Regions from separate parts of the Paenibacillus sp. J22TS3 genome, predicted to be linked through region 4. Evidence: a T-box and tRNA genes for the amino acid it is inferred to sense, from the RefSeq annotation. Region 4 holds a T-box; the other regions hold tRNA genes.

Region 1 (4,623 bases), on a different contig from region 4:
GGGAACGACAGCGGCCGGAAGGACATTTCATAGGCTGCTATACTGTAAAATCAATAGTTCAACTGATACAGTTCCTATTGAGCAGGTAGGTCATCCAAGCACCCGAAGCCACGAGCTGAGGGTGTCTTTTTTTATATAGAAACAACAATACCTGCTTAAAAAATTACATAATGTTTAAAAAAATGTCATGGTCCGTCCTCGAATGGAAAGAAAGTGTAATGTACATTGTTACCCTTTAATCCCCTTGGATACCTATAATTATGAAGTGTGTTAAAGACGAATGTTCTTGAACGAATGGAAATAAACCGGATATTCAACTAAGAAAGGAGTAATCTTAATGAATCAAGGAATGAAGTGGAGTGCCGGGCTACTGGCAGCAGCTATATTAGTAGGAGGCGCCGCGGTTCCGGCTGGCACAGGGTATGCCGCAAAGGCGGTAGTAAAGAAAGCGGAGACGGCGCAGGTGCCCGTTAGTTTGAAGTGGAACGGCAAGGTGTCCAAGGATAAAGGAATGCTGATCGGAGGACGGGTGTTCGTTCCGGTTACTTTTCTGCGTGATACAGTGGGGATGAAATTCACCTATGATGCCAAGTCCCATGTCTACAGCATTGGGGAAGGATACCGTAAGCTTAACCTGACTGTATCTGCGGGTACAGCTACTGCGGATATTAACGGATATTATTTGTTGTCCGATGAGTATGGCTCTAAGATGAATAAAGGTCATTTGTATGTGCCGTACAAGCTGCTTAATGATTACATGGGGCTGCAGTCCAACTGGGATACGAAGACGAAGCAGCTAAGCGTGGGGGCGCGTGCGGAGAATGCCATTCAGATCAAGACCGTAACGGTAGACAAAACCTTCAAAGGCGCAACGGCCAAGCTGCAGTATCCGCAAATTAGCGGGCTGGCTGATGAAGCTGCCCAGAAAGCGATCAATGACACGCTGAAGGCCCACATGGACAAGTTCGTGGCTGCTGCGGAGAAGGAGCTTAAGAAGCGGACAGCACAAGAGAACAAGTATGAGTATGACAGCAATTATATCGTTACATTTAATGAAAAAGGCGTACTGAGTCTCGTGGTGGCGCAGGGTTCTTATACGGGAGGGGCGCATGGTCTAACCCTTACAGACGGGTTTACCTTCTCGCTCAAGGATGGCAAGCAGCTGGGCATGAGCGATCTGCTGAAGAGCAATCCGAATTACAAGAAGCAGCTGAATCAGGAGCTTGGCAAGAAGCTAAAAGCAAATGGCGGCTACCTGGGCGGCTTTAAAGGACTGACTTCGGACAAAAACTTCTATCTGAAGCCAAACACCCTGACGATTTACTTCCAGCCGTATGAATATACCGCTTTTGCGGAAGGAACCGTTCAGTATGATTTTGCCCTTAGTAATCTAGTTGCCAAGGGAGCAAATCCGTTTAAATAAGAAGGAAGAGTCAAATTAAGCTGATATCAAAATGAAAAGCCCCCGCTTCGCTGTTTAGCGAAGACGGGGGCTTGTTGTTTTAACCAGAAATTATACGCCTTGTGGACCGGTCTTCTCGATAACCTTATCGACAATACCGTAGTCTTTGGCTTCATATGCGCTCATGAAGTAATCGCGGTCGGTATCCTTCTCAATGCGCTCAAGCGGCTGGCCTGTACGCTCAGCCAGAATCTTGTTCAGAGAATCGCGCATCTTGAGGATGCGGCGGGCACGGATTTCGATATCCGTAGCTTGACCTTCGGCTCCACCCAGCGGCTGGTGAATCATGATCTCACTATTCGGAAGTGCGAAGCGCTTGCCCTTCTCCCCGGCATTCAGCAGGAATGCGCCCATGGAAGCCGCGAGGCCCACACAGATAGTGGAGACATCCGATTTGATGAACTGCATGGTATCATAAATAGCCATACCGGCTGTAATCGAGCCGCCTGGACTGTTGATATACAGATGAATATCTTTACCCGGGTCTTCAGCATCGAGGAACAGCATTTGCGCAATAATGGAGTTGGCAACCACGTCATTTACCTGGGTTCCAAGGAAGATGATACGATCCTTAAGAAGTCTGGAATAAATGTCATAAGCACGTTCACCGCGATTGCTTTGTTCGACAACCATAGGAATATAGCTCATTAGAAAACCCTCCTTAAAAGTGTTTGGATAAAAGAATTAAGTTGATGCATCATTCCATCATTCCATCCCTTACATCATTGACCAAAAAGATGAGGTCAAAACGGGGGGGGGACAAGCCAAAAATAATATGTAGGCTGTCTGTCTATGGAATCTTAAGCAATATGGATGAACTTAGGAAATCAATCTTCAAAATCCGCTGTTCTGCAGTAAGTTCATTCCATAATAACCACATCATAAACAATTTCAAACATAAAGTCAAAGAAAGTCAAACTAATTATAAAAAAAAGGCCCGCTTTCGGGTGGGTTTGGTTAAACATATTAAAGGTATTCAGAAATTACCAAAAATTATGGCGCGCCCGCGAGGAATTGAACCTCGATCTCAGGCTTCGGAGGCCTGCGTCATATCCATTGGACCACGGGCGCAAATTTAGAGTAACAAAAATAATTATATGATATCGCTAATTAAATTGCAAGCTTAATCTACATTACACTGCTGAAGTGCTTGATAGATCAGGCATTTTGCATAAACAAGACATGCGAGGTAAATTATACGATCGTCAGACTTGCAAGAGAGGGGGAAATTGGGTAGAATGTAGGTGGGACTTAAAAAGTTAACCCGGGACATTTTAAGGCCAACCGGCTGTTTAGCTGGTTCGTTTATTGATGAAGATGAGATGAATGCCGAGCAGGAGTGAAAGCATGCGAAATATATTGGAAATCCAAAAGCAGCTTCTGCCTGATCTCATGGATGTTCTCAAGAAAAGATACACAATTCTTCATCAGATCAAGCTTGCCGGAGTGATTGGCCGCAGGACGCTAGCCGCTTCCCTTAATATGACGGAGCGGGTGCTGCGGGCTGAGACAGACCTGCTTAAAGCACAGGGACTGATTGAAATTGAGAATACCGGGATGGCCATCAGCGAAGCTGGGAGCAACCTGGTCGAGATGCTGGAGCCCCTGGTTAAGGAACTGCTCGGTCTTGCCGCATTGGAAGAGAGAATCCGCAAAGCCTATGGGCTTCGCAAGGTCATCGTCGTTCCTGGCGATTGGGATGTCTCCCCGGAGACGAAGCAAGAGCTTGGACGGGCGGGAGCCAAGGCACTCCTTGAGGTCATGGAGGAGGGCGATGTGGTCGCTGTAACCGGCGGCACAACCATTGCCGAGGTAGCCGAGAAGCTGACTATGCCGGCTCAGGCGCCGCTGAAGGATAGCTGGTTCGTACCAGCCCGAGGTGGACTTGGAGAGAACCTGGAGATCCAGGCCAACACCATTGCTTCTACTATGGCAAAACGTGTAGGCGCAGGCTATCGTCTGCTGCACGTGCCCGATCTTCTAGGCAAAGAGGCTTACCATTCCCTGGTCAGCGATCCGAACACACAGGAAATCGTGGCTTTGATCCGCAAGGCAAGAATTGTCGTTCATGGCATCGGGGATGCTATGGAAATGGCCCACAGGCGTAAGCTGGATGCCTCCATGCTTGAGGAGATTCAGAAGGAAGGAGCTCTTGCTGAATCGTTCGGTTACTATTTCGATAAAGATGGCATGGTTGTCCACAAGATGCTGACGCTTGGTCTGAGACTTGAAGATATCATTTCCACAGAGGTGGTTATCGGAATCGCAGGCGGCCGAAGCAAAGCCAAGGCCATACACGCAGTGCTGCGTTTTGGCCATGAGGATATTCTGGTGACGGACGAAGCGGCAGCCAAGGAGCTTGTCAGCTGGCTTGACCACAGTTCATGAAGCAATAAAATAAATAGGGTTACTCATGACGGCTAATGCCGTCTTGAATAAATAAAAAACGAAATTTGGGAGGAACTATCAATGAGTGTAAAAGTTGGTATTAATGGATTTGGCCGTATCGGACGTCTTGCTTTCCGTCGTATTCAAAACGTGGAAGGTATTGAAGTAGTAGCTATCAATGACCTGACAGATGCTAAAATGTTGGCTCATTTGCTTAAATACGACACTACACAAGGCAGATTCAACGGTGAAGTTGAAGTTCATGACGGATTCTTCAAAGTGAACGGCAAAGAAGTTAAAGTTCTTGCCAACCGCAACCCTGAAGAATTGCCATGGGGCGAGCTCGGCGTTGATATCGTTCTTGAGTGCACAGGTTTCTTCACTACTAAAGAAAAAGCTGAACTTCACCTCAAAGGCGGCGCTAAAAAAGTGGTTATCTCCGCTCCAGCTACCGGCGACATGAAGACGATCGTATATAACGTTAACCATGAGACTCTTGATGGTTCCGAAACTGTAATCTCTGGCGCATCTTGCACAACCAACTGCTTGGCTCCAATGGCTAAGACACTGAATGACAAATTCGGTATCGTTGAAGGCTTGATGACTACAATCCACGCTTACACAGGTGACCAAAACACACTTGATGCTCCGCATGCCAAAGGTGACTTCAGACGTGCCCGCGCTGCTGCTGAGAACATCATCCCTAACACTACAGGTGCTGCTAAAGCAATCGGTCTGGTTATTCCAGATCTGCAAGGCAAACTTGACGGTGC
Region 2 (4,623 bases), on a different contig from region 4:
TGCCGACTTTTTTATTTTGAATGAGCAGCACAAGATTGTTGCCGCAAGTGACGCCAAAAGGATCAACGCCGTAATTCATGTCCCTCTGGAGAAGGAAGACGGAATTATGGAGCTGGACCACCGCAAAATGCTCTATGCGACCAAGACTCTCGATGAGGATGAGAAGCTGCAAATCGTGGTGTTCGCTCCTCTCTCCTCACTTCGGACGATTGTCGGCCAGCTGCTGGGTACCACCATTATCGCGATCCTGGGCAGCTTCCTGTTTGTGTTAGCGATCGGCCTGCTCGCCATCTGGAAAACGACCCGGCCGCTTAAAAAGCTGACGGCGGCTGTAAGCCAATATGAGCCTTACCGTTCTCATCATCCGGTCCTGCCCAAGGCTGACCGCACCGAAATTGGCGAACTTATTGACACCTTTCAGGAGATGTCGGAACGGATTGACAAGCACCACGGCTACCAGATTGAGTTTCTTCAAAATGTGTCCCACGAGCTCCGTACCCCGCTTATGTCCATACAAGGCTACGCCTTGGCCATTAAGGATCAGGTGGTTACGGTGGACCAGGGTCTGGACGTCATTCATAAAGAGGCCCAGCGGATGGTTCATATGGTAGAGCGGCTGCTGCAGCTCTCCAAGCTTGAATATGTAGAGGATGTCTGGACATTCAGCCAGGAGGATCTTAGAAATATGGCCGAACAGGCGGTAGATCTTCTTACCCCTGCTGCGTCGGAGAAGGGAATTACCCTGAGCATAACGGGAAGCTCCTCCATTAACACGCTTCTCCCTGCGGAACAGATATTTCAAGTACTGCTCAACCTGCTTCAAAATGCGGTCCGGTACGCACGCAGCCAGGTCGTCATCGAGCTTAATGCCGGGCCAGCCGGAAGCAGCTCCGAGTCCCTCCTGCAGAAAAGCTGGAGCTTTCACATCGACGATGACGGGGAGGGTGTGGCGGAGAAAGATTGCGAAGCGATCTTTGAGCGCTTCTATAAAGGGCGCGAGGGCGTTACCGGCTTAGGGCTGGCCATCTGCCGCCAAATTGCAGAGCGGCTGGGCGCGACCATCAGCTGCGAGCGTTCCGCTCTCGGCGGCGCACGCTTCAGCTTTGTGTACCGGTCGGAGTAATGCCGGGGAGGGGGACTCCACTCTGCCCCCGGCCATCCGGCTTAGGGGACCTTGCTCCGACGAACCCCCCACCGGGGGTTCAAATCCCTCTACTAGGGGACGTAAAAAAGCTCCCTTGATTGGGAGCTTACTTTTAACGTCCCAGGAGGGATACTCTCGCTCGGCTCGAGACTCCGCTCTGTCCCCGGCCATTTGGCCCAGGGGACCTTGCTTCGACGAACCCCCCACCGGGGGTTCAAATCCCTCTTCTAGGGGACGTAAAAAAGCTCCCTTAATTGGGAGCTTACTTTTAACGTCCCAGGAGGGATACTCTCGCTTGGCTCGAGACTCCGCTCTGACCCCGGCCATTCGGCCCAGGGGACCTTGCTCCGACGAACCCCCACCGGGGATTCAAATCCCTCTACTAAGGGACGAAAAAAACTCTCCATACGGAGAGTTTTTCTGTGACGTCCCAGGAGGGATTCGAACCCCCGACCGACGGCTTAGAAGGCCGTTGCTCTATCCAGCTGAGCTACTGGGACATATGTATAACAACCTGCTGCGGGTGAAGCTAGAAAAAAACGATGCGTTATTTATTATAACGCATCTTGAATGAATGTCAAAGGGATTTTTTTGAGGAACCTCAACAATTGGATGTAACCTCAAATACTTTGGTTCGCAAATGGGTAATATACTGGCAAGTCCTCTATATTAAGGAGCGTGATCTCTATGCGGCCTGTCCTGGCTTCGCTATCCTACTTCAGCATTTTCTTTGCTCCCTTTCTGCTGCCTGTGGTAGTGTGGTTTGTCAGCAATGACGTCTATGTCCGGAGGCATGCGGGAAAGGCCCTATTTTCCCACATCTTCCCGATACTTGCCGCAATCCCCATGTTTTATTTTATGTTCACGGCTCAGCATCCCGGCTCTATCCTGCTGTATATTATTCTCTTCGCCGTGATCTACTTTGGCTCATTTCTCTACAATATTGTCCAAGGAATTCGCGTCTTGTCCAATGGCGGCTGGCCGGAGCCTTATTAAAATACTTATAAGCGCAAAAACACCTCCTATTCATTAAGAAGGTGTTTTTGTTATATGGATGGATCGGATAACGCTTTGTTCTTCCCGTCTATCCCTCAGCCGGCAGCGCCTGCTCAAGCTGGGTCAGGATGCTGCCCGATTGCAAGAGGCTTTTCCGGAACTGTTCTCTTTGCAGCGGCGCATCCAGTTCCCCTGCATCCCCGAAATTTTCCTCCGCAATTTCTTCATAGGCATTATGCAAATTGTTGTTATACCAATCGATCGCGAGATCCGATTCGTTACGTACCATTCGGATTATTTCAAAATCCTGGCCATCTGGGGTTCTCGCAATAAAGGCCAATAGGCCGGGTTGATGCTGGGACGCCAGGTTAATTTCAATTTCCGCACATGGCTTTCCATTATATTCTGTCATTCTTGTCAATTTGGCATTTTTAATCTCATACATGTCTATCGCTCCTTATAAGCAAGTTATAGTTCTCCATGCACCAGACGGCCCTGCTCCATCTGGTTTCGGGTAGCCGGGGACCCCAAGCGGTAGATCTCCCTATATACCCGATTTAAAGAATCGGAGTACGCCGCGTTAACTCTGCCTTCCGGTGAATCCGGCCAAGGATAGACATAACTCATGAAGCTATCCTCCTCGGCCTCCTGAACTGAAGACAGCCGTCTTCTCAGTTCCTCCGCCTCCTCCGGTTCCGCTTCAATTACCCATTCGTAGGATGCCGCCTTGGGGTCTTCCAATACCGAGCGGCCCTGAACCGATACATAAAACGTCTTTTTCACGACCAAGCTCCTTTCATGCTTCCACAGCATAGTTTTCCATAAAGGACAGACATTTTATGCCCTTGTTCGGCATAATTTGTTATCACCAGCGGAGAACCATATAGATGAGAGAAAAGATTAGAGAGGATGGATCCATACATGTGCGGAATTACCGGTTTTATCGAATGGAATCGTGATTTGACCCAGGATTCGGCCCTTCTGCTCACCATGACCGAAACGCTGGGCAAAAGAGGGCCCGACGCAGGCGGAACCTGGATTTCCGGTCCCTGCGCTTTTGGCCACAGGAGGCTGAGTGTCATGGACCCGGCCAATGGGGCGCAGCCCATGGTGATTGAGGAGGAGAATCATGTCTATACCGTTGTCTACAACGGGGAAATATATAACGCCCCCGAGCTTAAGCAGGCTCTTCAGCAGCGCGGATATCACTTCCGCACGCAATGTGATACCGAGGTGCTGCTGCAAGCTTATATCGAATGGGGGCCTGACTGCGTCTATAAGCTGAATGGGATTTTTGCTTTTGCCATTTGGGACAGTGTAAGGGAGCATGTATTTCTGGCCAGGGATCGGCTGGGGGTTAAGCCCTTATTCTACAGCGAAATAGACGGGGCACTAATCTTTGGCTCTGAACCCAAAGCGATTCTGGAACATCCAAAAGTAGAGCCGATAGTAGATGCAGAGGGACTGGCGGAAGTATTTGTTGTTGGACCCGCCCGTACACCTGGCCATGGCGTCTATACACAGCTAAAGGAACTGCGGCCCGGCCACGCCATGATTTTCAGCCGCAGCGGTCTGCGGAAATATACGTACTGGCAGCTCGAAAGCTACCAACACGAAGACGATGTCGACACCACCGCCTCCAAGCTGCGGGAGCTGCTCCGGGATACAGCCGAACGGCAGCTTTTGTCCGATGTGCCCGTGTGCACTCTGCTCTCAGGGGGACTCGATTCAAGTGCCCTGACGGCACTTGCGGTAGATTATTACAATCGGAGCGGACAGGGTCAGCTTCATACCTATTCCGTGGATTATGTGGATAACGATAAATATTTCCAGGAGCACAGCTATCAGCCTGGTGCGGATGCTCCATGGATTCAGAGAATGATTGACGAACTCGGTACACAGCATCACTGGATTCGCTTTGATACGCCTGAGCTTGTCGAGGCGCTTAACGCATCCACTGAGGCCCGGGATCTGCCGGGCATGGCCGACGTGGACTCCTCCCTCTATCTGTTCAGCCGGGAAATCAAAAAGGATGCAACCGTAGCCCTTTCTGGAGAGGCGGCCGATGAGATCTTTGGCGGGTACCCGTGGTTTCACCGGGAAGAGCTTCTGAACTCGGGAACCTTCCCATGGTCCGTTGCCACCGATCTTCGTTCCGACCTGCTTGCACCGGAAATCAAGGATTGGATTAGACCCGAAGAATATATCCAGGACCGTTACCAGGATGCGGTCAACGAAGTGCCCAAACTGGCCGCAGAGACGAGGAGAGAGGCCCGGATGCGGATTATGTCCTACTTAAATATCACCCGCTTCATGCCTACGCTGCTCGACCGCAAGGATAGAATGAGCATGGCGGCCAGTCTGGAGGTTCGTGTTCCTTTCTGTGACCACCGGTTGGTTCAATACGTGTGGAATATCCCTTGGGAGATCAAGACGGCTGGAGACAGGGAGAAGGGCATCCTCCGCAAAGCCCTGGAAGGAAT
Region 3 (4,623 bases), on a different contig from region 4:
TTATGGGTCGGAAATTGTAAGAGCGGCCATTCTTTCCATTCATAAGGGGCAATGGGAAGCAGCCTATTCACTTGGCATGACGCGGCTTCAGGCTCTGAGAAGAATTGTGCTGCCCCAAGCGGCCAGGGTTTCCGTGCCTCCGCTGGCCAACTCGTTCATCAGCTTGGTCAAGGACACCTCCTTGGCTGCGAGCATTACGTATGTGGAGATGTTCAGAACCGCTCAGCAGATTGTGGCCACCACCTTTGAGCCTTTGCTGCTTTATTGTGAGGCGGGTCTTTTCTATTTGGCTTTAAGCACTATACTGTCCAGTCTGCAAAATTATTTGGAGAAGCGGCTTGACCGTTTCTCAGCAAGGTAAGGAGGTGGAACGATGATCGAGGTCCGCAATTTGCACAAATCGTTCGGCTCCTTGGAGGTGCTTAAAGGGATTGACCTGAAGCTGAAGAAGGGGAAGGTGCTGGTTATTATCGGCCCTTCAGGATCAGGCAAAACTACGCTTTTGCGCTGTTTTAATCTGCTGGAGCAGCCGGACGAAGGCTTCCTGCGCATCGGCGGAGTGACCTTGGAGTTCAAGGGAGGAAGCAAGCTGAAGCGGGATCAGATCCTCAAGCTGCGCGGGCAGAGCGGTATGGTGTTTCAGTCTTACAACCTGTTCCCTCATATGACTGCTCTCGAAAATGTAATGGAAGCTCAGGTCACGGTTAAGGGGAAAAGCAAATCTGAAGCCCGGGCATATGCGCTGGAGATGCTGGCTAAAGTGGGGCTTGGGGATAAGGCGGATTCCTATCCTCATCAGCTGTCAGGAGGGCAGCAGCAGCGGGTGGGCATAGCCAGGGCCATGGCTATGGACCCGGAGGTCCTGCTGTTTGATGAGCCGACCTCGGCGCTTGATCCAGAGCTGGTTGGCGAGGTGCTGCGGGTAATGAAGAGCCTTGCGGCCGGGGGAATGACCATGATCGTGGTAACGCATGAGATGAAGTTCGCTGCAGAGGTAGCTGACTGGGTGATCATGGTGGATAAAGGCCGAATCATTGAGGAGGGCCCGCCCAAGGATGTGCTGGAGAATCCGCGAAGCCCGCGCGCGGCCCAGTTTCTCAATTTGTTAACTGAGACGGTATAAGCTGATAAAGGGCTCTCCTTGTGGAGGGCTTTTGCTGACGTCCCAGGAGGGGTACTCTCGCTGCGCTCGAGACTTCGCGCAGCCCCTAGCCAATCGGCTTAAGGGTCTTAGCTTCGACGAACCCCCTTTCGGGGGTTCCAATCCCTCGCTAAGGGACGCAAAAAAGCTCTCCAATAGGAGAGCTTTTGCTAACGTCCCAGGAGGGATACTCTCGCTGCGCTCGAGACTCCGCGCAGCCCCTAGCCAATCGGCTTAAGGGTCTTAGCTCCGACGCCCCCCTTCCGGGGGTTCCAATCCCTCTACCAAGGGACGCAAAAAAGCTCTCCAATAGGAGAGCTTTTGCTAACGTCCCAGGAGGGATTCGAACCCCCGACCGACGGCTTAGAAGGCCGTTGCTCTATCCAGCTGAGCTACTGGGACACAATGTAAAAATTTCAAGCAAAAATGATTTTATCACATGCCGGGTTACTAAGCAAGTAAAAAATATTGCTTTTTTAGGCCACCATTTTTTCATCTTGCGCTTCACTGTGCTATAATCAACGGATAATTACGCACGGAGGTTAGGAGGGACATTTATTAACACGCATGGACCCGACGGAAGGGATAACGTGGTACTGTTTCCCAAGACACTCGACTTTTATCAAATGGAATTAACACGAATGCTCGAAACCGAGAGATATGGTGAGGCAGGTGAACTGCTGGAGTTCCTGCTTCAATGTCAAGGCCAAGAGCAGCGGCAGTATGACGAGTGGGGCGCACTGCTCGGTTGGCTGAGAGACGCCTTTCCCGCTTCAGTGGCAGGGAAGGCTCCCGAGCTTGAGCCAGAGGATGAGGAAACCTTAGCCCGGCAGCATATCGAAGCCAAGCTTGCCATGGATAAGGACTACGGGCATAAGCTGCTGAAGGCCGCTATGGAGAGCCCTGTATCCGAGCACTCGCTCCTCGCTCTTGAACAGCTTGCTTATATCGATATGCCGGAAATTGACGGCGCGCTGCACAGCTGGCTTGACCGCCGCGGCACCCACCCGCTGATTCAGTTTCATATTTTGCAGACGCTTCGCCGCAGAGGGGGCCAGGGCAGTGCTGTTTTCTTCCGTGGCCAGGAGCAGGTGGATATCGAGATTGACACGGTCCCACTCAAATCAGCCGATTTCCCGCAGCAGGTACACCGGATCTTAGAACGGCTTGGCGACCAGGCACAGGTTCATAATCCAACCTTGTTTTACTTTGCCGAGGAGTTCTGGTTCCAATTTGTAATGGGGGTATATGGAACCCGCGATTACAATTCGATTCTGGAGGAAGAGGACAGCACGGCTGATATTTGGGCTGCGGCCCTTCACCAAACGATTTCTGAAAGCCTGCCTGATGGAAACAGCGATCAGGATATTAGAGCCGCATACGGAATTACGGACTCGCTCCGCCTCCGTTTTGAGCAGGCATACCGATCCATGAAACAGTTTGTCGGCACCGCTCAGGGCAGATGAAGGGGGACGAGGCGGTTTTTCCTGTTACGACCAGCCTTGGAACACTTGTAAAAAGCTGTATTGTTGTTTATAATGTAATGGTTGTTCGAGTTAGGAAGTAAAGCAATGTATAAATCATATTGAAGCCGGATACATATCAGGATTCAATTTATGTGAACTTATTTTGGAGGGGAAAGCATAAAATGAAAGCAACTTGGGAAAAAATAGAGAAGAACCTCGGCGTTCTCGAGGTCGAAGTGGATGCGGATCGTGTATCTGCTGCACTGGATAAAGCTTTTAACAAAGTAGTAAAGAAAGCAAACGTACCTGGATTCCGCAAAGGTAAAGTGCCACGGCCGATTTTCGAAGCGCGTTACGGGGTTGAAAGCCTCTACCAAGACGCGATCGATATTTTGCTCCCTGAAGTATATACTGAAGCTGTTGAGCAAACGGATATTTTTCCGGTAGACCGTCCTGAAGTGGATGTTGAGCAATTCGGAAAGGGACAACCTTTCAAATTCAAAGCTAAAGTAACCGTGAAGCCTGAAGTTAAGCTTGGCGATTACAAAGGCATCGAAGTAGCCGCTGAAAGCGTGGAAGTGACTGAAGAAGAACTGAGCCAAGAGCTTGAGCGTCTGCAGCAGCGTCATGCTGAGCTTGTTGTTATCGACGAAGAAGCTGCACAGAACGGCGATACTGTCGTAATCGACTTTGACGGATCTGTGGATGGCGTTCCGTTTGAAGGCGGTAAGTCCGAGCGTTATTCTCTTGAGCTGGGCAGCAACACTTTCATTCCTGGCTTTGAAGACCAAGTGGTTGGTCTGGCAACAGGCGACTTCAAAGATGTTGTGGTAACTTTCCCTGAGACTTACCATGCAGAAGAGCTTGCGGGTAAAGAAGCTGTGTTTAAAGTGAAAGTTCACGAAATCAAGCGCAAGCAGCTTCCTGAGCTTGATGATGAGTTCGCGAAAGATGTCAGCGAATTCGATACACTTGACGAGTTCAAGGAAGATCTGAAGAAACAGCTTGCTGACCGCAAAGCTAAGGAGAACGAAGCTGCTCGTGAATCTTACCTGGTGGACAAGGTTGGAGAGAATGCGGAAGTTGAAATTCCAAGATCCATGGTTCAAGGCGAAGTACAGAACATGGTTCGCGATTTCGACAACCGTCTCCGCACTCAAGGTATGAACCTTGAAATGTTCCTGAGCTTCTCTGGACAATCTCTGACTGAGCTGCAAGAACAAATGGAAGGTGACGCGGAGAAACGTGTTCGCAACAATCTGGTTCTTGAGCAAATCGCCAAAGAAGAGAAGATTGAGGTTACTGAGGACGAGTTGAATGAAGAATTGAACACAATGGCTGAAACTTATAAACGTACCCCTGAAGAAATTCGCGACATTCTTGCGGCTAACGGTTCTTTGGGCAGCATGCGTGAAGAGGTTCTGCTTCGCAAAACGATTCAATTCCTTCTTGAGAACAGCAAGGAAGTTCCGGCTGATCAGCTGAAGCCAGCTGCTGACACCAAGAAAGAAACAAAAAAAGAATCGAAAAAAGCTAAAGAAGAAGTGAAAGAAGAAGCTTCCGAAGAGTAATTACTCTCCGACATATAAGCGGTTCTAGTATTTGAATAAACGGTACTAGCTAGAAGAATAAACTAAGGCACGTATTGTAAAATGCGTGCCTTATTTTTCACATGAGGGGGATACATATTCTTCCATATTGCAAAGCTCCTGCATGAAAAATGACAGGGACCCTTGAACATGGTAAAATAGAAAATGTAACTTACAGAATGGTAAAGTGTGTTTCTTTCCATCTGTATGGATAATGCGTAGGAGAAAAGAGGTTGGTCGTATGAGTATCGTACCTATGGTTATTGAGCAAACGAGTCGCGGAGAACGATCTTACGATATTTATTCGAGACTTCTTAAAGATCGTATTATCTTTCTCAGTAATGCAATTGATGATGAGGTTGCGAATCTTGTGATTGCCCAGCTTTTGTTTTTGGCTGCTGAAGATCCTGAGAAGGACATCCATTTA
Region 4 (4,623 bases):
CCGTAACGGAAATCCCGTTCTGTTCTTTACCGCGGGCAATGACTCCATGTCCCCGAACCAAAGAACAGGGCTAGCAACTCCGGCCGATTTGTCTGATCCTAATTTGGAAAAATGGATAAAGTATCATACTCCGGTAACGGAGCAGAACGGGAACGGGATTCACAACGAATTCCGCGATCCGTTTGTGTGGTATGACAAAGAAGTGGATAAGTGGTATCAGCTCGTGACTTCTGGACTTCCAGACTTCAGCAGCGGTACTGCCTTGGTCTATGAATCTGACGATATGTACCACTGGGAGTACAAGGGGCCTTTATATACAAGCAGCAGAAGCCTTTATCCAGAGCTCGGGACAGTGTGGGAACTGCCGGTATTATTGCCTTTAGGCAAGGATAGTGCAGGCAAGCAAAAGTATATTTTCATGATTAATCCTCATGAGAAGCCGGAGCAGGTTCCTCCAGCAGACGATGTTCAAAGAGATGTTGAAGTCTTCTACTGGATCGGCACGTGGGACCGGGATAACTACAAATTTATTCCCGATCAAGAGGCACCATCCAAAATGGATGTCGGTGACAGCTACTTAACCGCAGAGAGCGGTATGGTCACCCCTGACGGAAGAACGGTTGTGTTCTCCATGGTGCAAAATGTAAGAACGCCTCAGGCCGAATATCAATCCGGATGGGCACACAATTTGGCGCTGCCAGTATCACTGAGTCTTAATAAGCACGATGAACTGCAGATCGAGCCGATTAAAGAATTGCAAAGTCTCCGAGGAGATAAAGTAGTTGATTTCAAGGACAAAAATCTGGAGGCGGCAAACCAAGCAATTAAGAATGTCAAAGGCGACATGTTGGAAATTGTGATGGAAATTGATCCACGCGAGGCTCAGAAATTTGGTATAAAAGTACGCCGTTCCGAAAAAGGTCAGGAGGAAACACTACTCTACTACGACAAGACAAAAGGGACTTTTAATGTGGATAGGACCAAGAGCAGTATAGACCCGGATGTGCGTGTAGATGGGATTCAAGGCGGGTACGTGGATCTTCACGGAGAGAACTTAAAGCTTCATATCTTCCTCGACCGCTCGGTTATTGAAGCTTTTGCCAATGACAAGAAAAAGCTTACAACCCGCGTCTACGTAGGAAGGTACGACTCCCTGGGCTTGCAAGTTTGGGCTGACAAAAATATTACTGTCAAATCGATGGAAGTATGGAATATGAATGCTTCAACAGGCAAACCAGCTGCTGCTGTTGATGTGCCTCATAACTGGGATAACTCTGTATATAAAGATATTACGGATCTTCCTAACCATGATTTTGCAACAGGCGACTTAACGGGCTGGATTACAGAGGGAGACGCATTCCAGAATATTCATGTTACGAATCAGCAGTATTTTTGGAACAACATATACTTCAACCCGTCACATAAAATTCCTGGTGGTTATCATCTGTGGGGCTTCAATGAAAAAGCCGGCGGTGACAGCCTGACGGGAACGCTAAGATCACACAATTTCATCCTTAGTGGCAATGGCCAGATCAACTTCCTTCTCAGCGGCGGTAGGGATATAGATCACCTGTATGTTGCGCTGGTTCGGGCGTCGGACGGCAAAGAGTTATTTAAAGAGACAGCGACTAATTATGAGGAATATCAGCGAAAGATATGGGATGCATCAGCGTATATCGGCCAAGAGCTATACATTAAGGTAGTTGACCAATCGACAGGTGTTTTCGGACATCTTAATGTCGATGACTTCAACGTACCGGTTAAGGTAACGAAAGGGAATGTACCAAGTACCCCCTAGTTCTGCGGTTACCCTAAGCACCGATGGAGCGAAATAACAGCGTGGAGCTGGGGAATTGACTTTAATCATGTATTGGATATAATATACAAAATACATCAAATTCGAGGATTGGGAGAGTACCTGTTAATTCAAGTCAAAGCGAGCCGGAAATGGTGAGATCCGGTACTGGACTGACAGGGAAACGGACCCATGAGAATGACTTCTGAATCCTGCAGTAGGAAGTCACGGCTAAGACCGTTATCTTTTGAGGTGGTTAAACTTAGGTTTAACAACAAGAGTGGTACCGCGAATGCAGAAGCCTTCGTCTCTTTTATTAGAGATGAGGGCTTTTTATTTTTAATAAAAGGAGGTCTATTCGGGATGATCAGTCAATTGATAGTTAGCAGCATCGAATATGCAGTGGAACATGTGTGTGACGAACTAGGGGTCAACGGTAAGAATGGAGTCAATTTAGGGGTTGAGCAGCCTGATCTCCTAGAACATGGTGATTATTCAACGAATGTTGCGATGCAGCTGGCTAGAGTGTTAAGGAAACCACCCATTCAAATAGCAGCCATGTTGAAGACTAAACTGGAACAAGACGATCGGATGGGAGATTTGATAAGCAAGATTGAAATCGCCCAACCGGGATTCATTAATATGCATATCGATTGGAAGGAATGGTCCCAGCGGAAGTTTGAGATGCCCCTAAATAAAGGCGATAAGGTTGTCATTGAGCATACGTCTATTAATCCGAATAAATCAGCGCACATTGGTCACTTAAGAAATTCCTGTATCGGCGATGCTCTCGTGAGACTTTTAACTAGAGCCGGGTACAATGTCGAGGTGCACAATTATATAGATGACCTGGGGAATCAGCTTGCCGACACGATAGTGGGGCTTTTGAACATCCCCCATAAGGAGGAGCATACACGTTTTGGGGATTTCTGTTGGGATATATACTCAAGAGTTAATAAAGAGTACGAGTGTAATCCTTCATTACTTGAACAAAGAATCAAAGTTCTTCATTCGATGGAAGAGGGAGGCGGCAATTTAGCTTGGGTTGGCGCACTTGCGGCCGAGCGGATTGTACGTGAGCATCTTGACGAAATGAACGGGTTCGGCATTAATTATGATCTTTTGGTATGGGAGAGCAGCATTGTAAGGGAAGGATTCTGGGCATCCGCATTTAATTTGCTGAAAGAAACAGAGCAATTTCACCAGGAAACTTCAGGAAAGCTGGAAGGCTGCTGGGTACTAAAACAGTCCACAGCTAATTCGGAAGGCCAGGAATCGGTACATAGTCCAGATAAGGTTCTGGTGCGTTCTAACGGAATTTTAACCTATACAGCCAAGGACATCGCTTATCATCTATGGAAATTTGGCCTGCTTGAACAGGACTTTCTGTATAAGCACTTTTCGGAGGGGCTCTGGACTACAAATGTGAGTGGAAGCCCATCATCCTTCGGCAGGGCAGATCTTGTTATCAATGTCATCGACCACAGGCAGGAGTATCCACAAGCCATGGTCAAACAAGCTCTTGAAATTCTAGGATATACCGATCAAGCTAACAAGCTTCGTCATGTCAGTTATGGGGTGGTTTCATTAAGTCCTGGAGCAGCGCGGGAGCTAGGCATAGACACATCGGACGGCAAGACGTCATATGCCATGTCTGGTAGACAAGGAATCGGGATCAAAATTTCCGAGCTGCTTGATCTTATGGAGGGAGTTATCGAAGATAGACGCCCGGATAAAGCCGGTCTTTCCAGCAGGATGATCGCCGCTGCTGCCATCCGGTATTACCTTCTGAGGTTCGGGTTATTAACAGAAGTCGTCTTTGACATCAAACAAGCAACTGAAGTGACAGGCAATACTGGAGTATATTTGATGTATTCTTTTGCCCGTGCAGTGAGTATCCTTGGCAAAGCCGAGGCTGAAGCGGATATGAGACCGGAAGTAGCGGAATTCAAGTTTGAGCTGGAAAAAGCTGAACATGCCTTGCTCAGACATATCGCAGCTTGGCAGGATACCCTGTTCACAGCCTGCAATGAACTGACTCCCAATACAATATGTAATTATGCATATGAGCTGGCAACTTTGTTCAATAACTTCTATGCCGCATGTCCGATTCTGAAAGCTGATGATGACACAAAAGCGCTTCGGCTTTGGCTAACGCTAAAATTCAAGGAAACTCTCGGAGATGCACTTACCGTGCTTGGACTTCCAACGCCAGGCCGTATGTAAGGGAGTGTTATTATAGAGTTAACTTTCGCATTGAGGTACGAATATGGACACAAATTATGAATCGTTAAGGGATCTGGCTCGCAAGGCTTCGGTCTCGGATGAAGAGTGGAAATTGTTTGCTGAGCGTTCGCGTGTAAGGGAGGTTCGGAAGGGGACATGTCTCGTGGAAACCGGTGAGATGGTGATGCATGCCTATTACTGTGCTTCTGGTTTATTCCGTTTGTTCTACCCTCTGCCGGATGGCAAGGAGTATAATGTAGCCTTTACTTTGGAAAATGATTTTGCCACCTCTTATGGGGCTATGGTGAAGCGGATGCCATCCTCCTACACAATCGAGGCTTTGGAGGATTCTGTAGTTATTGAGATTTCATATGAGTCCTTACAGGAAATTATGGACAGCTGCCATAGCTGGGAGAGATTCGTCCGCAAGAGTGTGGAGCGTTTGTACATCCGAAAAGAAGAACGGGAACGTGAACTATTGTTCCTGTCCGCCCTCCAAAGGTATGAGGCGTTCCTGGTTAAGTACCCCGGACTGGAGAACAGAATCCCTCAATATCATGTAGCCTCTTATTTGGGCATATCTCCAGTCTCACTAAGCCGGA

Evidence for each region. A T-box is a leader RNA that pairs with one kind of tRNA and senses whether it is charged. The one in region 4 lies ahead of KJS63_RS07040 (arginine--tRNA ligase), so its partner is inferred to be a tRNA-Arg.
Region 1: it has a tRNA-Arg gene. The T-box ahead of KJS63_RS07040 (arginine--tRNA ligase) is inferred to sense a tRNA for this amino acid. The anticodon was not compared.
Region 2: it has a tRNA-Arg gene. The T-box ahead of KJS63_RS07040 (arginine--tRNA ligase) is inferred to sense a tRNA for this amino acid. The anticodon was not compared.
Region 3: it has a tRNA-Arg gene. The T-box ahead of KJS63_RS07040 (arginine--tRNA ligase) is inferred to sense a tRNA for this amino acid. The anticodon was not compared.

What each region holds. Positions count from the first base shown of each region.
Region 1 covers NZ_BOSF01000011.1:49,673-54,295, forward strand. The annotation lists gene KJS63_RS24280 (PdaC/SigV domain-containing protein) at 338-1,423, shown strand; gene clpP (ATP-dependent Clp endopeptidase proteolytic subunit ClpP) at 1,514-2,110, opposite strand; tRNA gene KJS63_RS24290 (tRNA-Arg) at 2,459-2,533, opposite strand; gene KJS63_RS24295 (sugar-binding transcriptional regulator) at 2,810-3,850, shown strand; gene gap (type I glyceraldehyde-3-phosphate dehydrogenase) at 3,932-4,623, shown strand, end outside.
Region 2 covers NZ_BOSF01000004.1:66,187-70,809, forward strand. The annotation lists gene KJS63_RS13690 (sensor histidine kinase) at 1-1,123, shown strand, start outside; tRNA gene KJS63_RS13695 (tRNA-Arg) at 1,571-1,644, opposite strand; gene KJS63_RS13700 (magnetosome magnetite crystal formation protein family) at 1,832-2,140, shown strand; gene KJS63_RS13705 (hypothetical protein) at 2,229-2,585, opposite strand; gene KJS63_RS13710 (hypothetical protein) at 2,609-2,923, opposite strand; gene asnB (asparagine synthase (glutamine-hydrolyzing)) at 3,062-4,623, shown strand, end outside.
Region 3 covers NZ_BOSF01000004.1:50,256-54,878, reverse strand. The annotation lists gene KJS63_RS13625 (amino acid ABC transporter permease) at 1-361, shown strand, start outside; gene KJS63_RS13620 (amino acid ABC transporter ATP-binding protein) at 374-1,123, shown strand; tRNA gene KJS63_RS13615 (tRNA-Arg) at 1,470-1,543, opposite strand; gene KJS63_RS13610 (hypothetical protein) at 1,783-2,607, shown strand; gene tig (trigger factor) at 2,790-4,178, shown strand; gene clpP (ATP-dependent Clp endopeptidase proteolytic subunit ClpP) at 4,438-4,623, shown strand, end outside.
Region 4 covers NZ_BOSF01000002.1:254,945-259,567, forward strand. The annotation lists gene KJS63_RS07035 (GH32 C-terminal domain-containing protein) at 1-1,798, shown strand, start outside; T-box leader at 1,894-2,110, shown strand; gene KJS63_RS07040 (arginine--tRNA ligase) at 2,159-4,021, shown strand; gene KJS63_RS07045 (Crp/Fnr family transcriptional regulator) at 4,065-4,623, shown strand, end outside.